Regions from separate parts of the Paenibacillus sp. URB8-2 genome, predicted to be linked through region 1. Evidence: riboswitches for the same ligand, from Rfam matches in the RefSeq annotation. Region 1 holds a riboswitch; each other region holds the start of a gene.

Region 1 (7,584 bases):
CGATCAAAGGACCGCTCACGACTCCGATCGGCGGAGGCATCCGTTCACTTAACGTAGCGCTGCGTCAGGAGCTGGATCTGTACGTATGTTTGCGTCCGGTGCGGTATTTTGACGGCGTGCCTTCCCCGGTAAAGCGGCCGGAGCTGGTCGATATGGTCATTTTCCGGGAGAACACGGAAGATATTTACGCCGGCATTGAATATCAAGAGGGCTCGGAGCAGGTCAAGAAAGTGATTGAGTTCCTGCAAAAAGAGATGGGAGTAAGCAAAATCCGCTTCCCGGAAACGTCGGGCATCGGCATCAAGCCGGTATCGTCCGAAGGCTCGAAGCGTCTTGTTCGCGCTGCTGTGGAATACGCAGTAAAGCATGGCCGCAAGAGCGTTACGCTTGTGCATAAAGGCAACATCATGAAATTCACCGAGGGCGCGTTCAAGAACTGGGGATATGAAGTCGCTGAGCAGGAATTCGGCGATAAAGTGTTCACCTGGAGCCAGTACGACGCCATCAAGGAGGCCGAAGGCGCCGATGCGGCAAACGCGGCCCAGAAGAAGGCTGAGCAGGAAGGCAAGATCATTATAAAGGACGCCATTGCTGACATCGCGCTGCAGCAGGTGCTGACGCGTCCGACAGACTTTGACGTTATTGCCACGCTGAACCTGAACGGCGACTATCTGTCCGACGCCCTGGCTGCGCAAATCGGCGGCATCGGCATCGCTCCGGGAGCGAACATCAACTACGTGACCGGACATGCCATTTTTGAAGCGACGCATGGTACGGCGCCGAAATACGCGGACAAGGATGTTGTGAATCCGGGTTCCGTCGTTCTGTCCGGGGTAATGATGCTCGAGCATTTGGGCTGGCAAGAAGCCGCCGATCTGATCTATAAGGGCATGAGTACCGCAATCAACAACAAAACCGTTACTTACGATTTCGCTCGTCTGATGGAAGGAGCAACCGAACTGAAGTGTTCTGAGTTCGCTGATGAAGTGATCAAACACATGTAGGGAGGACAATCACATTGGCCATCAAACGTTACAAGATTACAGTCGTGGGCGCCGGCATGACCGGCGCCAACACGGCGCTAATGCTTGCTCAGAATGAATTGGGTAATGTGGTTCTGCTTGATATTCCCCAGCTTGAAAATCCGACCAAAGGCAAGGCGCTTGATATGCTGGAAGCGGGTCCGGTCATCAGATTTGACAGTCAGATTCTCGGCACAGCGAATTATGATGACGCCGCAGATTCGGATATCGTCATTATTACGGCCGGTGTGGCCCGCAAGCCGGGCATGAGCCGTGACGATCTAGTCAATACCAATGCCGGCATCATCAAATCGGTATGCGAAAATATCAAACGCGTTGCTCCGGAGTCCATCGTCATCATCCTCAGCAATCCGGTTGACGCCATGACTTATGTGGCCTACCATGCGCTTGGCTTTCCGAAGAACCGCGTAATCGGCCAATCCGGCGTGCTGGATACGGCAAGGTACTGCACCTTCATCGCCCAGGAACTCAATGTCTCGTTTGAAGATGTGCGCGGCGTCGTACTCGGAGGACACGGCGACGACATGGTTCCGCTCGTACGTTATTCCAGCGTCGGCGGGATTCCGATTGAAACGTTGATTCCGGCGGACCGAATCAAAGCGATTGTGGAGCGTACCCGCCACGGCGGCGGAGAGATTGTTGAACTCCTTGGAAACGGCAGCGCTTATTATGCGCCGGCGGCTTCTCTGGTTCAGATGACCGAAGCTATTCTGAAGGACAAGAAACGGATTCTGCCCGTCATTGCCTATTTGGAAGGCGAATACGGCTACAGCAATGTGTTCATGGGTGTTCCGACGCTGCTCGGCGCCGGGGGAATTGAGAAAGTGTTTGAACTGGACCTGACAAGCGAGGAAAAAGCGGCTCTGGATAAATCGGCGGAGTCTGTAAGAAATGTAACGGCGGTAGTGAATGTGTGATTAATTGACAAAAGTATGAACGGTATCCCCATTTTATTTTCGATAAAATGGGGATTTTCTTTTGAGAAGCGGCGGCAATTGGTTATAATATTTACGAATGTAACTTATATCATAGATTTATCGGGAGGAATGCGCTATGGATTGGCATGTTTTGATGTTTTTACATATGATCGGCATGCTGGCATTGGGGTTCTATCTGGTGCTGCCTTTCATTCTCGGTCGGATGGAGAAGCTTTCTCCCGCAGCCAAGGAGGGAACGCTGAGCGCAATCAGCGGATTTAACCGTTTCGCCCAGTATGGACTTGTGATCCAACTGCTCACCGGCGGTTACATGATGACTAAAGACGAATATTCGGTGCCGTGGATGATTATCGTTGCGCTGCTGCTGCTCGCGATGTTTGCCTTGGGCGGCATTATGAGCAAGCCGCTGCGTTTGGCGGCAGCAGGCATGAAGCAGAGCCGCGACGTCTCCAGTGAAATCGGCAAAATCCGCACACTGAGCGCGCTGCTGGCAGTATGCTTGCTGGCTACACTATTCTTTATGGTATTTAATGAGATTATTTAAGCCGTACACACGGCTGTCCCATCTTCAACCGCCTCCGCCGGAGGCGGGTTTTTTGTAAATATAAGCATGTATAAGCCGGGGGCTTAACATTTTGACATATATTTCTACGAGAAACGTACTTGCGTCTTATAAAGACGCCGTCAGGCGTTTCTTCTTGCTTGCGGCATTCAGCATCGGGGTTCTCCGCAGAACATCTGAGCAAAAAGCTGACCGCTCTTTGCTATCCTTGCTCCTGTTTGAGCTTCCGGCAATTGGTTAATTTAAATATCGTAAGAGGGAACGAATAATTGCACATCCCTAAGACATCCTAAGGAAAGTCTGAGCTTTTACAAACTTTCGAGAGGAGAATGAAAGATGAGCGATAGCAGTCAACAAACCCAGAAGACATTGCCACCGCAGCATCAGGATCGTCAACCCGGATTGGAATCGGAAATGACACCGCGGCCTAAATATGAACCGGCGACATACAAAGCGGCAGGCAAGCTGCTTGGCAAAGCGGCCTTGATTACAGGCGGAGACAGCGGTATCGGCCGCGCGGTTGCGGTGGCTTTTGCCAAGGAAGGGGCCGATGTGGTCATTTCCTATCTGAACGAGCACACCGACGCGGAGGAAACGAAGCGCCAGGTCGAGCAGGAAGGACGCAAATGCGTTCTCGTCTCCGGCGATATTGGTGTTGAAGTCTTCTGCCAGGACCTCATCAACAAATCGGTGGAGGGTCTGGGCAAGCTGGACATCCTGATCAACAATGCGGCGGAGCAGCATCCGCAGGAGAAGATCGAGAATATCACTTCCGAGCAGCTTGAGCGGACGTTCCGCACGAATATTTTCTCTATGTTTTATTTGACGAAAGCGGCAATGCCTCATTTGAAAAAAGGCTCTACCATCGTCAATACGACTTCGATTACGGCGTACAGAGGAAACCCTCAGCTGCTGGACTATTCGTCCACCAAAGGGGCTATTCTCGCCTTCACCCGTTCGCTGGCCATGAATCTGGCCGAACAAGGCATTCGCGTCAACGCGGTCGCGCCGGGTCCGATCTGGACGCCACTCATTCCGTCCACCTTTGACGAGAAAAAGGTCAGTGAGTTCGGAGCCACCCAGCCGATGAAGCGACCGGGCCAACCGGAAGAGCTGGCTCCGGCTTATGTCTATCTGGCTTCCGACGATTCGACGTATGTGACCGGCCAGGTTATGCATGTCAATGGCGGCGAAATCGTGAACGGTTAACCGTTTACGCCTTGAAATCAACCGCGTCAGCGGTATAGTACAAAGCCTCCGGTTCGCTAGTGCGACCGGGGGCTTTTTTTCACGCAAGGGGTATGATGAGAAGGAAGAATATGCTATGCTGTAGAAGATTCATAACCGCATAGAGATTGACACTAGGGGTGCCGCAAGGCTGAGACGAACGTGATTGTTCGGACCCTTTGAACCTGATCTGGTTTGTACCAGCGTAGGGAAGTGGAGAGTGAATATCTGCATCCGGACCTCATCAAGGTTCGATCCTATCTGCAGTTTCCGGCCGCCTTCCTTCGAGAGGGCGGCTTTTTTGGTGTGATCAAAGAAACACAGGAGGAGAGCATGGCAATTCACCCAACAAAAGATTCCGTTTCACGGTGGTCCACAGCTGTGGACGTCAGGGAAACCGATCCCGAGATACATCTCATTTCCGGCGGCGGGACGCTGTTAGACAACTTTGTGACCATCGCCGAGGCTGTCCATTCATTGGTGAATTATATCCATTTGCGCGAGAAATCGTGTACCGCGAATGAGCTGTTCGAAACAGTGAAGGAGATGTCCCGCCGTGGTGTACCGCTTGGCAAAATAGTCGTGAACGACCGTCTGGATGTCGCGCTGGCTTCCGGCGCCGGCGGCGTCCAGCTTGCGGGGCACAGCCTTCCTCCCGCCATCGCCCGGCCAATCGCCCCGGAGCTGCGCATTGGCCGCTCCGTCCATTCCGCGGCGGAAGCGGCCGCAGCCGCGGATGAAGGGGCGGACTACTGCCTCTATGGGCATGTGTACGCCTCGGCCAGCAAACCGGGTCTGCCCGGCCGGGGCCTAAGCGGACTCGCTGATACCGTCCGGGCTTGCCCGGTTCCGGTCATCGCGATCGGCGGCATTGAGCCGGGAAACGCGGGGCAGGTCATCCGCAGCGGCGCTGCAGGTATTGCCGTGTTGTCGGGCATCTGCGGCGCAGCCGATCCGGTGGCTGCGGCAATGGCTTACCGCTCCGCGGTCCGAGCGGCCCGGCTTGAAAGGAGGTGAAGGCAATGAATCTGTATATCAACGGAAACGAGACCAGGCTTGATGAAGCTTGCGGTACGCTTGCGGATCTGCTGAGCCGCCCCGAATGGAAGGAACGGCGGATGATCGTTGAACTGAACGGCGTGATCGTGGGCAAGGAAGATTACGGGCATGTCACGCTTGCCGAAGGGGACCGTGTCGAGCTTGTGCATTTTGTGGGAGGAGGCTGAGGCGAAAGATGAATTCCGCCGGGCAGGACAGATACAGCAGGCAGGAGCGATTTTATGGAATCGGATCCGAAGGCCAGAAGAAGCTTGCGGAAGCGAAGGTGCTGATCATAGGCGCAGGCGCGCTTGGCTCCGCATGCGCGGAGACGATGGTGCGGTCGGGCGTCGGCAGGGTGACCCTTATCGACCGGGATTATGTGGAATGGAGCAACCTGCAGCGTCAAAATCTCTACAGTGAGCAGGATGCGGCCGAGAGGATGCCCAAGGCGGTAGCGGCTGCGCGCAGGCTTCGCAGCGTCAACTCTTCTGTAGAGGTGGAAGGGATCGTTGCGGATATTACAGCCGATGAAATCGGCCTCTATACCCGGGACGTAGACCTTATTCTGGATGCGGCGGACAATTTCGAGGTAAGGATGATTGTGAACGATATTGCCGTGAGGAATGGCATTCCCTGGATCTATGGAGCCTGTACCGGTAGCTACGGGATTTCAATGACGATTGTGCCCGGACAGAGCGCCTGCCTTCACTGTCTGCTGGATGGGCTTCCAACTGGAGGGGATACCTGCGATACGACGGGCATTATCGGTCCCGCCGTACAAATGACAGCCGCCTATCAGACAGCCGAGGCGCTGAAATGGCTGTCGGGGAACGTGAGCGCGCTGCGCGGAACGCTGGTCTCCTTCGATCTGTGGACCAACCGCCACTCGTCGATGGATACGTCCAGGCTGAAGCGCGCGGATTGTCCATCCTGCGGCTCCAACCGCACCTATCCGTATTTATCGCCGGGGAGCCATTCCAGAACGACAGTGCTCTGCGGGCGGGATACGGTGCAGATTCGCCCGGCAAGTCCGGCAAGACTGGACTTGGAGGAGTGGGAGCGGCGGCTTTCCGCTCACGGCCGGGCGGAGCGTAATCCCTATATGCTGTCTTTGACGCTGGAGAAGCACCGCCTGGCGGTCTTTCCCGATGGACGGGTGCTCATTCACGGAACGGGAGATCCCGCCGAAGCCCGTTCGCTCTATCACCGTTATTTTGGCTGACCGCTCAATATTATGAATAGGGAGGATTAAAGATTATGAAGGATGCTTTACATATCGGGGGCAAGGCCCTGTCCAGCCGGCTGTTCATCGGAACCGGCAAATACAGCCGCAATACGCTTATTCCGGAGGTGGTCGAAGCTTCCGGCTCCGAAGTAATCACGGTAGCTCTTCGGAGAGTCGATCCCTCGTCGCGGGAGGAGAATGTTCTGAATCATATTCCGCCGCACATGACTCTGCTGCCCAATACTTCCGGCGCGCGGACCGCGGAAGAAGCCGTGCGCATCGCCCGGCTGGCCAGAGCGGCGGGAATGGGGAACTGGGTCAAGATTGAAGTCATTAACGATCAGCGGTATTTGCTTCCGGACAACCTGGAGACGATCCGCGCCACGGAAATTCTGGCTGCCGAAGGCTTTGTCGTCCTTCCCTACATGAGCCCGGACCTGTCTGCTGCGCTCCGTCTGAGAGACGCAGGGGCGGCGGCGGTGATGCCGCTGGGAGCGCCCATCGGAAGCAACCGGGGCCTCCGGACGAAAGAACTGATCGGCATCCTGATTGAAGAGACCGGCTTGCCGATTATTGTGGATGCCGGGATCGGGCGGCCGTCGGAGGCGGCAGAAGCGATGGAGATGGGCGCGGCAGCCGTGCTGCTGAATACGGCGATTGCCACCGCCCGCGATCCGCTGGGCATGGCAGAAGCCTTCCGCGGGGCGGTTGCCGCCGGACGGCAGGCCTATCTGGCCGGGCTGGGAGCGGTTCGGCAGGAGGCGGAGGCCTCTTCGCCTTTGACCGGTTTTTTGAGCGTATAGAAAGGGGACAGATCAATGAGTTTCTATGAATCGCTGATGACCCTGGAGCGTTTACCCTTTAAGGAGTTGTGGAAGGGGTATGGGGCGGAGGATGTAAGGCGGGCGCTGGCCAAGGAGAAGCTGGACGAGGAAGATCTGCTTGCCCTGCTGTCACCTGCCGCTGGACCGCATTTGGAGGAAATGGCTCAGAAGGCGCAGCGTATCACCCGTTCTCATTTCGGCCATGTCGTGCAGCTGTTTACGCCGATGTATGTAGCCGATTATTGCGTCAATCACTGTACGTACTGCAGCTTCAGCTCCATCTACGACTTTCCGCGCAAAAAACTGACGCTCGAAGAAGTCGAAAAGGAAGCGGCGGCGATTGCCTCTACCGGTCTTCGCCATATCCTGCTGCTGACGGGAGAATCGCGCCGGGATTCGCCGGTCGGTTACGTTAAAGATTGCGTGAAGGTTCTCCGCAAGTATTTCTCCTCCATTAGCATCGAGGTCAATCCGCTATCCGCGGAGGAATACCAAGAGCTGGCCCATGCGGGTGTGGACGGATTGACCCTGTTCCAGGAGGTATACGACCGGGAGACATACGCCAAGCTTCACGTCAAAGGACCGAAGCGGAACTTCCGCGCCCGTCTTGACGCTCCGGAGCGCGGCTGCCAGGCGGGCTTCCGCTCAGTCAACATTGGCGCCCTGCTCGGCTTGCACGACTGGCGGCAGGAAGCCTTCATGGCCGCGATGCATGCGCGGTATC
Region 2 (7,584 bases), 1.7 Mb from region 1:
ATCCCAATCTCCTTTCTATTCAAGCCAAGAGATACATAAGCTCAGCGGGTCGATACAATATAATGTACCCTGACTCGGCGGAATGAATCCTAAATGGAAGGGATTGACTCCGGGGGGCGCGCCTCCTTTTTCAAGGCAATGCAGACGGTGTAAATACTATTGTCGATTACCCTCAAAGTCAGGAGGACTACCATGAACCAACTCTTGGATGATCCCATTCTACATACCGCGCTCCTGCAGTTTATTTTTCCCTTCTCCATTAAGCAGGGGCAAGGACCGGAGCTTGAGGCGCGGCTTAAGCGGGACGGATTCACCCCGTTTTTTCTGAATCATAAAGAACTGCAGGACGATTATTACGGAGAAGGCTACTGTGTCTCGCATGAGAACATGGAGCGTTCCTATATGCCGTTCGCCGCCCATGTGCTGTTTCCGCGCGGAGAGGATAAAGATTCGTTTCGCCGCTATTCCCGGGTGAACGGCCTGAATTGCCGGATGGAAATGCCGCAGGGCTCCGTTTCCTTTCAGGTGCTCTCGACGGATGTGTTCATTTGTCCGTTTCAGCTCGGTTTTATTACTATCCGGACGGCGATCGATGAAGAGAGGCTTCCACTTAGTTTCGCGCTGGAATTCGCCGACCGGTTCCGCTCGCTGGAAAATGTATCGGAAGCGGACGAGGCGGCGCGTATTTACTGTGAGGACAGAATGTTCAAGCAGATGGAAGATTTCGTGTTCAGAAATCTGTTGAATGGCCTGGAGACTTTCCTCGACCAGTCGGATTTGAACTCGGCTTACTTCGAAACGCTGCCTTTTTTCGTGGATGAGCGCATGATGGTTCAGGCCTTCTACGGGGTAGAGGAAGGGGAGGAAATCGACTACAGAACATGCTACCGCGCTTCCCAGCTCGACGGAATGAACCCGGACGGCCGTCCTTACATGAGCGCAAGCAGCGAAGAATATATCGGGGAGTACTGCCGGAGGCATAGGTACGACCGCTGGGGTCCGGGCACTTATTATATGACGAACGAGCAGACCTTCTGCTGCCTGAGCCGCAGCAATTCCGAAACCGCCGTGAAGCTCGCGGGTCAGATGTACGGCGAATACTATTACGGCCTGCTGCTCAGCCTGTTTCACAAGATCGTGCTGCTGAAGTTGTCCAATGTGCACTCGCGGCTGCGGATCGAGCATGATTATGAAGAAATCGAGGATTTGATCTACTATATCAACAAGTTCTCCGCCAAATTTTATTTTCTTGAACTGATCTCGCAGACACAGGGCCGTGAAATCTTCTTTCAATTGCGCAAAGTGTACGGCAATGATGAATTATTCGTGGAAGTAAAGCAGACGCTGGCCGACCTGTTCCAGTATCAGGAGACCTTCCAGGCCAAGCGCCGCGACAATCTGCTGATGATTCTGACGGTATTCACGGTTGTAAGCGGAATTTACGGGATGAACCAGGTAATCGAGGATCTGAAGGGAAACATCGACTGGAGCAAAATACTGCAGTATTCCGTATTCGAATACATCGCTCTGTTTCTGACCTTCTGCGGCATAATTGTCAGCGCCGTTCTGACGGTGCGCGAACTGTGGAGCGGGATTAAAGGCCGCCGCCGCAAGAAACTCGAATAACCGGCAGGCTGGACAACCCCGGAACCTTGCGTCTATAATTACACCGTAAGCAGCAAGAATACCCGAAACTTCATAGAACCAGGGGTGCTGGAATTACGGCCGGCTGAGAGTGTATCCCGCAAGATACTGACCCTTATACCTGATCTGGATAATGCCAGCGTAGGAAAGGCCTAAGCGTGTGGTCTTCCAGGACCGCCGCAGTCATGCGTTCCTTCGCGTCCCTGATGTTCAGGGGCGCTTTTTTGGCATTATTTCTTGGCACTGAGGGGGGTGCGCAGATTTCCGGGTCCGCAGGGCGTTCCCGCGATTTTGGGGATGAGCTTTCATGAAGACGGGAATATCCGCCGCTTCAGGGATATCCGGGGCGGCAATACAAAGGAGAGATTATATAAATGGGAGTCAAAAAATGGTTATCACTGTGCCTGGCCTGCCTGTTCATCTTCGCTGCGGCGGGATGCGGCAGCAATAATTCGGGAGGGAACGCGGGCGGTGCTCAGGGAACCTCTGCTTCCGCTTCGCCGGAGGCATCCGCTTCCGCCCAAAGTTCGCCAAAAGCGGCAGTACCGGTAAAGGTCGCGCTCGACTGGACGCCGAACACGAATCACACCGGACTGTATGTCGCCAAAGAGCTCGGCTATTACGCAGAGGAAGGCCTTAACGTGGACATTGTACAGCCGGGAGCGGCAGGCGCGGATACGATGGTTACTTCGGGAGAAGCCGCTTTTGGCGTCGGCGCGCAGGACAGCCTGACGCTGGCACGCATTCAGGGCGTTCCGCTCGTGTCCATCGCGGCAATTATCCAGCATAACACATCCGGCTTCGCGGCTCCGGTCGACCGGGGCATCAAATCGCCGAAGAACTTCGAAGGAAAAACTTACGGCGGCTGGGGATCGCCGGTGGAAGAGGCTTCCATGAAGGCCATTATGGACCCGGTGGGCGGCGACGTGAAGAAGGTCAAACAGGTCACGATCGGCGAAGCCGATTATTTTACAGCCGTCAAACGGGATATTGACTTTGCCTGGATTTTCTACGCCTGGACCGGTATTGAAGCGAAGCTGCGCGGCGAGCCGCTGGATATGCTGTATTTGAAGGATTACGCTCCGCAGCTCGACTATTACACGCCGGTGCTGACGACGAGCGAGAAGGAAATCGCCGAGAATCCCGAGGTGGTAAAAGCCTTTTTGAAGGCGACGTCCAAGGGCTACCAATACGCGATCGACCATCCAAAAGAGGCTGCCGATATCCTGATCAAGGCGGTTCCCGATCTGGACGCGAAGCTCGTTCAGGCCAGCCAGGAATGGCTCAGCCCGAAATACAAGGACGACGCCGCTCAGTGGGGCGAGCAGAAGCCCGAAGTATGGAAAAACTACGCCGACTGGATGTACGGGCTGAAGCTGCTGGACAAACCGCTTGAAGCCGACAAAGCGTTCACGAACGAATTTTTGCCGGACGGGCAGTAAGTTTAATAGAATTAAAATCTTGATTCACGGGGTTCACAATTAACGGTATGAAAGTATTATGGTCATGAAAGTATCAACGACATGAAAGGATGATAGTGAATGGCAAGTACGCTGCTGAGCATTCAGGTGATTCCGAAGACGCCGGGAGGCGAAGACGTAATTTCTTATGTGGACAAGGCGATTGAAGTCATTCAGCGTTCCGGTGTGAAGCATCAGGTGAACGCGCTGGAGACGACGATGGAAGGCGAGCTCTCCGACCTGCTGGAAATTGTCAGGGAGATGCAGGAGGCGTTGATCGAAGCGGGCTGCCCCAGCGTCATCTCGCAGGTCAAGATCGCCCATAACCCGGGCGGAATCAGCATGGACAAACTGACGGAGAAATACCGCCCGTGATTTCCAGGTGGAAACAAATCTGGCCGCCCCTTGTGGCGGTCCTCTTGTTTTTGGCGCTGTGGCAGGTGTCGGTCTCCTGGTTCCATGTGGAAAAATGGATGCTGCCCGCTCCCTCCGACATTTGGCGGGAAGGCATGGCCAGCGCTTCATCCCTTAAAGGGCATACGCTGGCAACGCTGCGGCTGACGCTGATTGGCTTTCCGCTCGGCGTGGCCGTAGGGATTGCCGCCGCCGTACTGCTGCATATTGTCCCCTGGTCGGCGCGCGCGCTGTACCCGCTGCTGATCTTAAGCCAGAACGTGCCGATTATTGCGCTCGGTCCGCTGCTTGTGATCTGGTTCGGCTTCGGCCAGCTGCCGAAGATTATTCTCATTACGCTTGTGTGCTTCTTCCCCGTGGCGGTCGCGGGCCTGGGCGGACTCGCCCAGACCGACCGCATGATGCTTCAATTTATGAAGATGGCGGGCGCCTCAAGGCGGCAGATCTTCTCCAAGCTGGAGCTACCACATGCGCTGCCCTCCCTGTTCTCCGGCATCAAAATATCCGCCGCCTACGCCGTGACGGGCGCCGTGGTGGCGGAGCTGATTGGAGGGAACCAGGGACTCGGCTACTATATGCAGATACAGAAATCGGCGTTTCGCACGGACCGGATGTTCGCCGCCATAATTCTGAGCGTGCTGCTGAGCCTGCTGCTGTTCGCCGCCGTTGTTCTGATGGAGAAATGGCTGGTCCGCTGGAAGCCGCGGCGGGACGCACAATAACGGGCGCAAGGAAAGAATATGCAGAAAGGGGCGCTAATAAGTGACGAACAAGACCGTTCCGCCATCAAGCGGAGAACCGGTAAAAGAGGAGAGGCCGGCCGCCGCTTCGCCGGATTCGGGCACCGAAGCTCCCGCGCTGGAGGTCTCCGGCATCTCCAAATCCTTCTCCCAGCGCGGGCGTAGCATCCCGGTGCTGGAGCAGGTGTCGCTTACGGTGAAGCCGGATGAGTTCGTATCCATCATCGGCCCGTCGGGCTGCGGCAAGAGCACGCTCTTCCACATCATCGGCGGACTGGTCAAGCCGGATGCGGGCGCCGTGCGGATGAACGGCGCTACGGTTACCGGGCAGCGGGGCAGCGTCAGCTACATGCCGCAGCAGCCGGCGCTATTTCCTTGGCGCAGCATCGAGGATAACGTGATTCTTGCCCGCGAGCTGAAGGGCGCGGCGCGAAGCGAAGCCCGCGAGGAAGCCCGGCGATGGCTCGCGAAGGTTGGACTCGGCGGATTCGAGAAGGCGTATCCGCACATGCTGTCCGGCGGCATGCAGCAGCGCGCCGCCTTCCTGCGCGCGCTGCTGGCGCCCCAGGAGCTGATGCTCCTGGACGAGCCGTTCAGCGCGCTCGACGCCCTCACCCGCAGCGAGATGCAGCGCTGGCTGCTGGAGCTGTGGGAGGAGAACCGCCGCTCCGTGCTGTTCATCACGCATAGCATTGAAGAGGCGCTGCTGCTCTCCAGCCGCATCTATGTGTTCTCGGGACGGCCGGGGACCATATTGCACACCGTTGATGTGCCTTTTCCCCGGCCGCGCCGGGAGGAAATGACGGAGCATCCCGAATTTTTGCGGCTGAAACGCCAGCTGTCGGGGTGGATGCGGGAAGAACAGGCCAAGAACGGCGCGCTCCGCTGACTGTATATGCCATCCTGTCCCCGCCAAGTAAACGAGTCCGCTTCGCGTGATGACAACTGTCACCTTACAACGGCAAAAAGGGCACGGACCGGCATTCCCATGCCGAGGCCCATACCCCTCTATTGAAACCCACACTCCGCCAGCCTGCTCTGCCGATTCCGTCTTACCTGCGCAAAAAGCCTTTGTCCTGCAGGAAATCCTTCATATGCAGCCGGATCGGCTCCGCGAGACGGCCCGCTATGATGGCCGACCAAGGGGTATCCTTCGCCCCGCCGGTCCGCTGGCGCAAATAATCGGACATCGTGCCGTCGTAGGCCTCGACCTGCCGTACGGTCCCTTCGGCATCGTAGCGGTTATGATGCAGCACCGCCGGCAGCGGCAGACGCGGGCGCTGCCCCGGGGTCTGATCGGGATAGCCAAGGCACATGCCGAACAATGGATAGACCAGTTCGGGCAGCCCCAGCCGCTCCGCCACCTCGGCGATCTTGTTCCTTATCCCGCCGATGTAGACGATGCCAAGCCCCAGCGACTCCGCCGCCACGGCGGCGTTCTGCGCGGCCAGCGCGGTGTCGACGGTGGCAATGATGAAATTCTCCGTCGAGTCCTCGTAGGAGGCCGCGCCGTTCAGATGGGGCTTCGCCGCCTCCCGCAGCCGGAACAGATCGGCGCACCAGACCAGGAAGACCGGGCACTCCGCCACATAGGCCTGGTTCCCGGCAAGCGCCGCAAGCTCCGATTTAAGGGCCGGATCGGTCACAGCAATCACGCACATTGCTGGAAGTAGAGGCCATCTGCGCCGCCCCGATAATGGCGGCAAGCTGTTCTTCACTTACCGGGTCCTGCCGGAACTTACGTACCGAGACATGTCTTCCCAGCAAGGACAGCACCGCGTTGTCAAGGGAGGCCGCTTCGGACTCCCGGATGTTCTTGTTCATTCCCGTCGCTTCCTTTCATGCCGTTTCACTCTTGCATTGCAGCTTTCTCGTATTATAACTTTACCCGCTGCAGCCGCAGCGCATTCAGCACGACCGAAACCGAGCTGAACGCCATGGCCGCACCCGCCAGCCAGGGCGCCAGAAATCCCAGCGCGGCCACCGGAATGCCGATTGTATTGTAGCCGAGCGCCCAGAACAGATTCTGCTTGATATTGCCCATCGTCCGGCGGCTCATCTTAATCGCGTCCGCGATGGCCTTGAGGTCGCCGCGCATCAGGGTAATATCCGCCGCTTCCATCGCCACGTCGGTCCCTGTTCCGACCGCCATGCCGATATCGGCGGTCGCCAGCGCCGGCGCGTCGTTGATGCCGTCGCCGACCATCGCCACCTTCACGCCGTCGGCCTGAAGCTTCCGCACCGCCTCGGCCTTGCCTTCGGGCAGCACTTCGGCCATCACTCTGTCGATCCCGGCCTCGGCTGCGATGGCCCGGGCCGTCCGCTCGTTGTCGCCGGTGATCATCACGACATCGATCCCCATGCCCCGCAGAGCCGCCACCGCCTCGCGCGAGGTCGGCTTGATCGTATCCGCGACGGCCACGATGCCTTCGCAGACGCCGTCCACCGCGACCAGCATCGCCGTCTTGCCCTGCTGCTCCAGTTCATTCATGGCGTCTAACCAGCGCCGTGCATCGACGCCGTTCTCTTCCATCATCCGGCGTGTGCCGACGATGATTTCTCTGCCCTGGACGGTCGCCCGGATACCCCGTCCGGGTACATTGGCGAAGCTTGCGGCTTCGTCTACCGCCAGACCCTTCTCCGCCGCTCCCGAAGCCACCGCCTCGGCGAGCGGATGCTCCGACAGCTTCTCCGCCGCCGCCGCAAGCGACAGCAGGCCGTCTGCCGGTGCCAGTTCAGGCGCGCCCTTGAAGTCCGGCGATACAAGCACGTCCGTAAGCACCGGCTTGCCGCTCGTTACGGTGCCCGTCTTGTCGAGCACGACGAGTTGAATGCCCTGCGCGGCTTCCAGATGCTCGCCGCCCTTAAACAGGATGCCGAGCTCCGCAGCCCTTCCGGAGCCGGCCATAATCGAGGTCGGGGTCGCAAGGCCCAGAGCGCAGGGACAGGCGATAACGAGCACGGCGATCCCCTTCTCCAGCGCTTCGGCAAATTGCCCGGGAGCCGCCCACAGGTACCAGATCAGGAATGTCAGCACGGCGATTGCCACCACAATCGGCACGAAGATGCCGGAAATGACATCAGCCACGCGCTGGATCGGTGCCTTGGACCCCTGCGCTTCCTCGACTACGCGAATAATCTGGGCAAGCGCCGTGTCGCGGCCCACCTTGCGGGCTTTGATCTTCAGCACGCCGTTCTTGTTCACTGTCGCTCCGATCACGGAGTCGCCCGGCTTCTTCTCCACCGGAATGCTCTCGCCTGTCAGCATGGATTCGTCCACGGAAGACAAGCCCTCGATCACTTCGCCGTCGACGGGAATCTTGGTC
Region 3 (7,584 bases), 580 kb from region 1:
TAACGATAAAGGGAACGCTGTGGGAGCGGCAGATCCCCTGAAGCTCCCTGGCGAGATTCAGCTTGGCTTCGCCTGTTAGCGCGCCGGGGCCTTTTTCGCGGAATTGAAAGATCGTAACTCCTCCGGCAATCGCCTCCGCAAGCACCTCGGCAGCGGGACGGCGGCAGTTGACGCTGCCCATAATGAAATACACCCGAAGCAGGCTGCGCACGTGTTCGCTGTCCAGTCTGCCGCCGCTGCCGGTCAATGAATCATCCGCACCGGTCAAAGGGGAGCTGAAGAGGGGGTTCCATTCGTTCATCTTGGGTCACTTCCTTCCGCGCGCAGCCTGCGGCCGTACGCAAAATGGTTGGTCGGTCCGTGTCCGCCCCCGATCCCGAGGCCGTCTTCGATAGCCGCCCGGATAAACGCTTTGGCGGTCCGGACGGCTTCCGCCGCCGAACGACCCTTTGCCAGTTCCGCTGTCAAAGCAGCCGAATAGGTACAGCCCGTTCCGTGCGTATGCCGGGTATCGATTCTGGGACTTTCCATGTACACAAACTTCCGTCCGTCATACAGCACATCCGTGACGACGCCATTTCCGCTTCCGTGACCGCCTTTAATAACGACGTAGCGCGAACCCATCTGCGCGATCCTTTTGGCTGCTTCCTCGCAGTCTTCGAGGCTTGCAATGCTCAGGTCAGCGATAATTTCCGCTTCCGGAATATTCGGTGTGGTTACCAGGGCGAGGGGGAGCAAATGCTGAATCAGGGACTGAACCGCTTCCCGCAACAGTAGCGATGACCCGCCTTTGGCTACCATCACCGGATCGATAACGAGATTGCTCCATCCGTACTGCCGGATCTTATCCGCTACAGTTCTTATGATCTCTCCGCTGAACAGCATGCCGGTCTTAACCGCATCCGGGGCCAGATCCTCGCCGACGGAATCGAGCTGCCGCGCCACGGCCTCGGGTTCGAGCGGATACACGCCCTGAACCCCGAGCGTATTCTGCGCCGTCACCGCAGTCAGCGCGGACATGCCGTAGACGCCCAGTTCCTGGAACGTCTTGAGGTCGGCCTGGATTCCCGCGCCTCCGCCACTGTCGGAGCCGGCGATCGTTAACGCTTTGTATACGTTCATCTTTTCGTCTCCCTTGCTGAATAGTTCTGTTTACGCTTGACGGATTCTCGACAGCTTGCCGTATTCGTCCGGCGTAAGAAGCGCCAACTGGTTCAGAAATTCAATCTGGAAGCTGCCCGGACCGTGTGAAGCTGTCTTCTCCGCTGCGAGTTCGGCGGCGACGCCGTAGAAGGAGAGGGCTTCTGCCGCCGCTTCCAGAGGGGAGTCCCCCGCAACCGCCAGGAAAGCGGCGACGACGGAGCTGAGCAGGCAGCCGGTTCCGGTCACTTTGGTCAAAATAGGATGGCCATTGGCTGCGATATACGTTTTCTCTCCATCGGTGATAATGTCCTCTTTTCCGGTAACAATGACGATGCATCCGAGCTTTTTCGCCGCTTTAATGGCCACGGCGGCATGATCGCCGTCGCCTGCTCCGGCGTCCACGCCTTTAATGGACCATTTCTCTCCGATGACGTTGGCAACCTCGGCGACATTTCCCCGCAGCGCGGTAATCTTCATTTCCGAAACGAGACGATGCGTGACTTCCGTCCGGTACGCAGTCGCGCCGGCTCCCACTGGATCGAGAACGACCGGTACACCGTGCTTGTTGGCCGACTGTCCGGCGAGCAGCATGGCCTTGATGGCTTGCTCGTTAAGCGTGCCGATGTTGATCAGGACGGCGCCGGACATCGCAGCTACATCCGCCACTTCTTCATGCGAATCCGCCATAAACGGCGAAGCTCCCAGAGCGAGCAGACCGTTGGCGGTAAAGTTGGTGACGACGATGTTGGTGATGTTGTGGATGAGTGGATTGTTTTCCCGAAGCTTGGTTATGAAAGACATTTGAGTTCCCCCCTAAATTAGTATGAACCTATAAATTCACAAAAGCGTCCCCGGCCGTAATACCCGCAGGCAGCAGTCCGTTGTCTCCAAGCCACTTCAGCACTTTGTCCCATGATTCCGGGTCCTGATACCCGAAGGGCTTATCGCCCGCGTCCATCAGCGGCAGCAGCACTTTAAGGCTCTGCGTTTCAATTTCCTTGTCCAGAGGAGCGGTCCCGTCCTCATGCGCCAGCAGGATAGACAGCGCTTCGTCAGGATGCTCTTTTACATACGCCTGACCTTCCCGCATCGCCGCCAGAAACTTGCTGTAATCGTCTTTATGCTGACTGATTCCCTCGTCGCTGGCAACAAGCACTAGCTCGGAATAGTCGGGCACACCGTATTTCGCCGGGTCGATCGAGGTGACAGGGTGGCCTTCTTTTTGCAAAATAAGCTGCTCATGGTTGATGAACGCACCCATAATAGCGTCGGTCTGTCCGGTGGAAATAGCCGGGATCAAGTCGTAGCCCACATCCACAAAATTAACCTTATCCGGATCACCGCCGTCGGCTTTGACCATCGTCTTGACCATCGCTTCATAGAGCGGGATGGAAGAATACCCCACATTTTTGCCGGCCAAATCCTTAGGCGTATGTACGGAACTGTCTGCAGGCACCATCAGGTGAGTCAGCGGGTGACGGACTATGGAAGCCAGCGCTTTTACAGGAATTTTCTCTCCCCGTGCCATCAGCACCTGCGGCTGGTAGCTTAGCGCAAGATCCACTTTGCCTGCCGCGACGAGCTTCAGCGCATCATTCGTGTCCGCCGGCATTTGAATTTCCACATCGAGTCCCTGCTTGGTGAAATAACCCTGTTCCTGTGCGGCATACAAAAAAGAATGCACGGCGTTCGGATACCAGTCGAGCATAAGAGTCAGCTTGTGTGCAGATGCAACCGGGCTGCTCGATGCAATGGGGGCTTGCGAGGGTGAGGCAGAAGCCGCGGAATCGCCGGACGGCGAAGAGCCTCCGCAAGCGGTTGTCAAGAGAAGGAGCGATAAGACGGGCAGCAGTAAAGCTTTACTACGGGTAAAAATTTTCATCAATATGTACCTCTTTTCTTAAGAATTTGATGCTCCAGCAGCCGGACAGCCAGGAATAGCGCGATACCGAGTGCTGAGAGCAGAACAATGGCGGCGAACATTTCGGCGCTGTGCAGGCTTCCCGCCATCCGGCGGCTGTAATAACCAAGTCCGCGCGTGCCTCCGAGCCATTCCCCGATGGTCGCGCCGATCACGCAGTACACCACCGACAGCTTCAGTCCCGAGAAAAAGGAAGGAAGCGCCAGCGGAACTCCGATCTTGAACAGCAGTTGCGAACGGTTCGCGCCCATGGTCAGCAGCAGCTCTTTGTAGGCGCCGCCGCTTTTGCCGAGACCGTCGTAGACACCCACGACGACCGGGAAGAACGCGGTCAGGAAGACGACGGCGACCTTGCTCCAAAGGGAATAGCCGAACCACATGATAAAAATGGGGGAGAGCGCGATCAGCGGAATCGTCTGGCTGATGATAATAAAAGGATAGAGTGCCTTTTCCAGCGTTCGGGACAGATGCATGCCGGTTCCAAGCAGGATGCCGCCCGCCACCGACAGCAGGCATCCAATTGCCACTTCCTCCAAAGTGGCAGGCAAATGAGTGCCGAGCAGCAGTCCTGCGTTTAGGACGAGCGCGGTCCAGATCGAGGAGGGTGCGGGAAGGATAAAGGACGGAACGAGTCCCGAGCGCACAGCCGCTTCCCACACGGCGAGTATCAACAGCAGCAGGAGAAGAAAGGCGCCGTAACGGCGAATTCCTTCCTTAAACGGCGCGCGTTTCATACAGCCTCCGCTCCAGTTCGGCCCGCAAAGAGACAAAGCCGGGCTCGTAATTCATTTCCAGACGCCGGGGTCTCGGCAGCTCCATGTTCATCTCCTGAAGGGAGCCGCCGCTGGAGGACGGCATTAGAAAGATTCGGTCACTCAGCAGAATAGCTTCCTCCAGATCATGCGTAATGAACATAACGGTCCGCCCCAGCTCCCCCCATAGCTCCAGCAGCCAGCGGTGCATGTCCCGCTTGGTCATGGCGTCGAGCGCGCCGAACGGCTCATCGAGCAGCATGAGCTCGCCGCCGCTCATCAGCGTACGTAGAAAAGCGGCCCGCTGGCGCATCCCGCCGGACAGCTCATGCGGATAAGCAAGCTCATAACCGGCGAGTCCGAAACGCTTCAGCATGTCCTGTACCACAGACTTTTTGTCTTTACTGGCCCGGCCTTTGATCTCCAACGGCAGCAGGCAGTTGTCCAGCACCGTCCGCCAGGGCAGCAGGAGGTCCTGCTGAGGCATGTAGGCGGTAAGGCCGAGCCGGTTCCCCCCGGAGCCGCTGTCGGAGCCACGCAGCCCGATTTCTCCCGCCGTTTGCTCCAGCAGTCCGGCTATTACTTTGAACAGCGTGCTTTTGCCGCAGCCGCTGGCGCCGACGATGCTGACGAATTCGCCCTTGCGGAGCGTTAACGACAGTTCCGAAAATACGGGCTTCTGCTGCGGAAACGAAAAAGAAAGGCGGCGGAGAGATAAAAGTTCTTCGATAATCGGTCAGCCCTCCTTAAGATGAATAAAGACCCGTCCATTTCCGTTAGAGAAATGGACGGGCCTTCAAAATATCCGCCGTACAAGCGCTAGGTCTGTACGGCTTCGATTAAGTAAGCTCCAGGTTCCACTTCCCTACGCTGGTATGATCCAGATCAGGTTCCAAGGGTCCGAAGCTCGCGGCTCCGTCTCAGTCGGATGACGCCCCTAGTGAAATTGCGGTCTTTTATTCGGTTTTCATTGTTTTTAACTATACCATATCCCAGTCGGTTCCCTCAATGTACCATTTGGGCCTGATCGACTCAAAACCGAGATGATCCTCCATTATGCGATAAATTCTGGCTATCATTTTTAATCCAGTGATCAGGAATGCTTAAAGTAGGCGGCAGTTTGGTATGGATATCGCCCTTAGCCGAATTCACTTGCGCTTGAGTAAGAAAAATACTTCCTGTGAGATCGGCGCCGCTAAGGTTGGCATCCCTAAAGTCAGCGCCGATCAGATCAGTTACTCTCATGTCAGCATCTCTCAGGTCGCTTGCAATAAGCAGAGCGCCTCTTAAGTTAGCCCCTCTAAGATCGGCTCCTCTTAAATTTGCGCCTATAAAGTCGCTTCCCTTGCGTACTTTGGTTTTTGCTTTTTGGTTTTGATTATGCCGCGGTGTAGCTTTTGCACGCACCCGTTCACTTGTCTGCAGAAGCAGATCATTAACAATCGCCCGATGGGCAGGGACGTTAAGTTCCAAAATCGAGCTTGGATCAAGATTCGTGAGATACTCCGTTTGCTCCAGAACAGCCTGTAAATCTTTGTGAATCGGCTCAGCCTCTTCTAAACTCAGCGCTTCATTCAAGTAGTAAAGCATTTCATGAAGCTGCTGCATAATGGGAAACAGCTCAAACATCTCTTTTGCCAACGCCGGATTATCCCGCCAATCGTTTCCGGCATAGGTAATTTGGGATACCTTTTGACCTGAATGGATTATCGAAAGTGACGCGCATAGCCTTCACCAAAAAGAACGCCCCCACGCTAATTGCGGAGCGTCCTTTGCATTGTATAACTCGCTTAGCCGGTCTTCAAGTTAAAGCTGCAAAGCCGCGATTTCATCAATCTTCGCCGCTTCCGCGGGATCGGCTGCAATCAGCCGGTCATACAGAGACTGATCCTGGGCGATGTTATTCTTCTTCAGTACAGCCAGGTACCAACGAGCTGTTTCACGATTGGCTGCATCTGTATAATCTTCGTTCAGGCCAAGCTGCAGCGTATCCGCGGCCGTTTGCAGCTGTCCGGACATAAATTGAATTTTGCCCGCATTCAGTCTTATAGCCGGAGGGACAGTAAGCGACCGTCCTTGCAGCTCTCCGGGAGACAGAGTCTTCAAATATTCCATATCCGCCAGAACCTGACTGTAGGCTTGAAACCCCATTTTGAACTTCTCTTGCATGTTTGCCTTCCTGTTAATATCATCTTTTTGTGCGTATGCCGCCTGACCCAGATCATAAGAACGGCTGATTATAGCACTGTACCAGTCCATCTCCCAGAGGTTTTCGCTATTTATTAGATCCGCATAATTTTCATTGAATCCAAGCTTCAAGGTAGCCTTGGCTGCCTCGCGTTCTCCTGACATAAGCTGCATTTTTCCTGCATTAAGCGCGATGGTCGGAGTAACGGAGAACGGACGTCCCTGCATTTGCTCCGGAGGGAGTGTCTTCAAGTGCTCAACACCGGCCACAACATTCGCGTATGCCTCCAGCCCTGACTTGAAATACTCCTGCTCCCGGGCGTTGTCTTTTTGGGTATGGGCCTGGGCTCCCATCATCACAGCACGGCTGATCAAGGCATCCGCCCATTCAATATCCCAGACGAACTTGTCGGCATTGTCACGGTACACCCCGAAATCAAGATCGCCTTGCCCTTTAAGGGCATAGTAAGCTGCCAACTGGGCCAGTAATTGCTTGTTGTATGGCTCGTTCTTGAGGGCGGGAGTCAGCACATGCAAGGACTCTTCGAGGTACTGCCCGTTTTGAGTCTGGCTAAACACCTGCTGATCCATAGAGGACAGATACATCGCCGCCTCCGGATGGCCCGGGCGCTTATCCAAAGCTTTCACCAGCGGCGCCTTCAGCTCTTCATAGGACTGGCTGACCGCAGTCAGATTCTTGGCTTTCACAGCGGCATTGCTCGATCCGATATAGCCGATCAAAATGAACAGCAGAAATACGGTGCCGATTCCGAGCACAGTAAAATATCCAAGACGCAGCCCCGCCGTATTCCAGTTCCGGCGCAGCGGCTTGCTGTCCATGACCGCCGCCGTCCCGGCCAGACCGATAAAGACCAGTATTCCCATGAAAGCATAGCTCATATTGAAGTCCAACAAGCTGTGGATCAGAATAGACAAGGCGATAATCAGATAAAAGAAACCGTTGCTGAAATCGTCCTTATCCCTCTTTGCATACCCGCGAATATATTTATAGAAAATATAAAAGATAAAACTCATGAACACGATAAATCCGAAAATCCCGACCTCAATCAGGTACTGCAGGAAGAAGTTATGAACCTGACGGCTGCTATAAGGGTTGTTCTGGTAGTGCTCATACAGCGCGGCCCAGCCTCCTCCTCCGGCACCGAGGATCGGATGATCCTTAACCACTTTTAATGCATCCTTATAAAAAGTTATACGCTCCAGCACGCTGTGCTGTTTGAAGTTAATGTTCTCCAGACGTATCCCGATGTTCGGAGGCAGCAGGTTTCGCACGCTTGTTCCGATAAACAGGAAAGCGATGATGCCGACCAGCACTATAGAGCCGAGTGGAATCCACAGTCCGCTCAGCTTGCGCGCCTCCAGCCCCCCGAGTTTCTTGTGCAGCCAAGGTTCCGCAAACCGCTGGATGACCCAGCCCAGCACGGCAACGATCAAAGAGCCCCCGAGCAAATACCCCCAGCCCTTGGAGGCGGCGGATGATGTGAATGCGGTATTCAGCTCGATACCTAAATTGGTTACGGGTGTTGTAATTAACAACGAGACGACTCCGGCAATTCCGAG

What was found. Region 1 has a riboswitch for thiamine pyrophosphate ahead of PUR_RS09765 (thiamine phosphate synthase). Riboswitches for the same ligand answer to the same signal wherever they lie in the genome.
Region 2: another riboswitch for thiamine pyrophosphate. It lies ahead of PUR_RS01920 (ABC transporter substrate-binding protein); the one in region 1 lies ahead of PUR_RS09765 (thiamine phosphate synthase).
Region 3: another riboswitch for thiamine pyrophosphate. It lies ahead of PUR_RS12540 (ABC transporter ATP-binding protein); the one in region 1 lies ahead of PUR_RS09765 (thiamine phosphate synthase).

Annotation. Positions count from the first base shown of each region.
Region 1 covers NZ_AP023239.1:2,147,354-2,154,937, forward strand. The annotation lists gene icd (NADP-dependent isocitrate dehydrogenase) at 1-1,004, shown strand, start outside; gene mdh (malate dehydrogenase) at 1,019-1,960, shown strand; gene PUR_RS09755 (hypothetical protein) at 2,097-2,525, shown strand; gene PUR_RS09760 (SDR family oxidoreductase) at 2,880-3,752, shown strand; TPP riboswitch at 3,897-3,999, shown strand; gene PUR_RS09765 (thiamine phosphate synthase) at 4,104-4,787, shown strand; gene thiS (sulfur carrier protein ThiS) at 4,793-4,996, shown strand; gene PUR_RS09775 (ThiF family adenylyltransferase) at 5,005-6,033, shown strand; gene PUR_RS09780 (thiazole synthase) at 6,069-6,839, shown strand; gene thiH (2-iminoacetate synthase ThiH) at 6,855-7,584, shown strand, end outside.
Region 2 covers NZ_AP023239.1:400,744-408,327, reverse strand. The annotation lists gene PUR_RS01925 (hypothetical protein) at 193-1,626, shown strand; TPP riboswitch at 1,697-1,809, shown strand; gene PUR_RS01920 (ABC transporter substrate-binding protein) at 2,019-3,086, shown strand; gene PUR_RS01915 (MTH1187 family thiamine-binding protein) at 3,186-3,479, shown strand; gene PUR_RS01910 (ABC transporter permease) at 3,476-4,240, shown strand; gene PUR_RS01905 (ABC transporter ATP-binding protein) at 4,281-5,147, shown strand; partial or broken gene nfsA (oxygen-insensitive NADPH nitroreductase) at 5,311-6,082, opposite strand; gene PUR_RS01895 (heavy metal translocating P-type ATPase) at 6,135-7,584, opposite strand, start outside.
Region 3 covers NZ_AP023239.1:2,728,031-2,735,614, forward strand. The annotation lists gene thiE (thiamine phosphate synthase) at 1-226, opposite strand, end outside; gene thiD (bifunctional hydroxymethylpyrimidine kinase/phosphomethylpyrimidine kinase) at 298-1,122, opposite strand; gene thiM (hydroxyethylthiazole kinase) at 1,153-1,944, opposite strand; gene PUR_RS12530 (ABC transporter substrate-binding protein) at 1,973-3,025, opposite strand; gene PUR_RS12535 (ABC transporter permease) at 3,025-3,798, opposite strand; gene PUR_RS12540 (ABC transporter ATP-binding protein) at 3,779-4,549, opposite strand; TPP riboswitch at 4,662-4,765, opposite strand; partial or broken gene PUR_RS12545 (pentapeptide repeat-containing protein) at 4,849-5,547, opposite strand; gene PUR_RS12550 (O-antigen ligase family protein) at 5,623-7,584, opposite strand, start outside.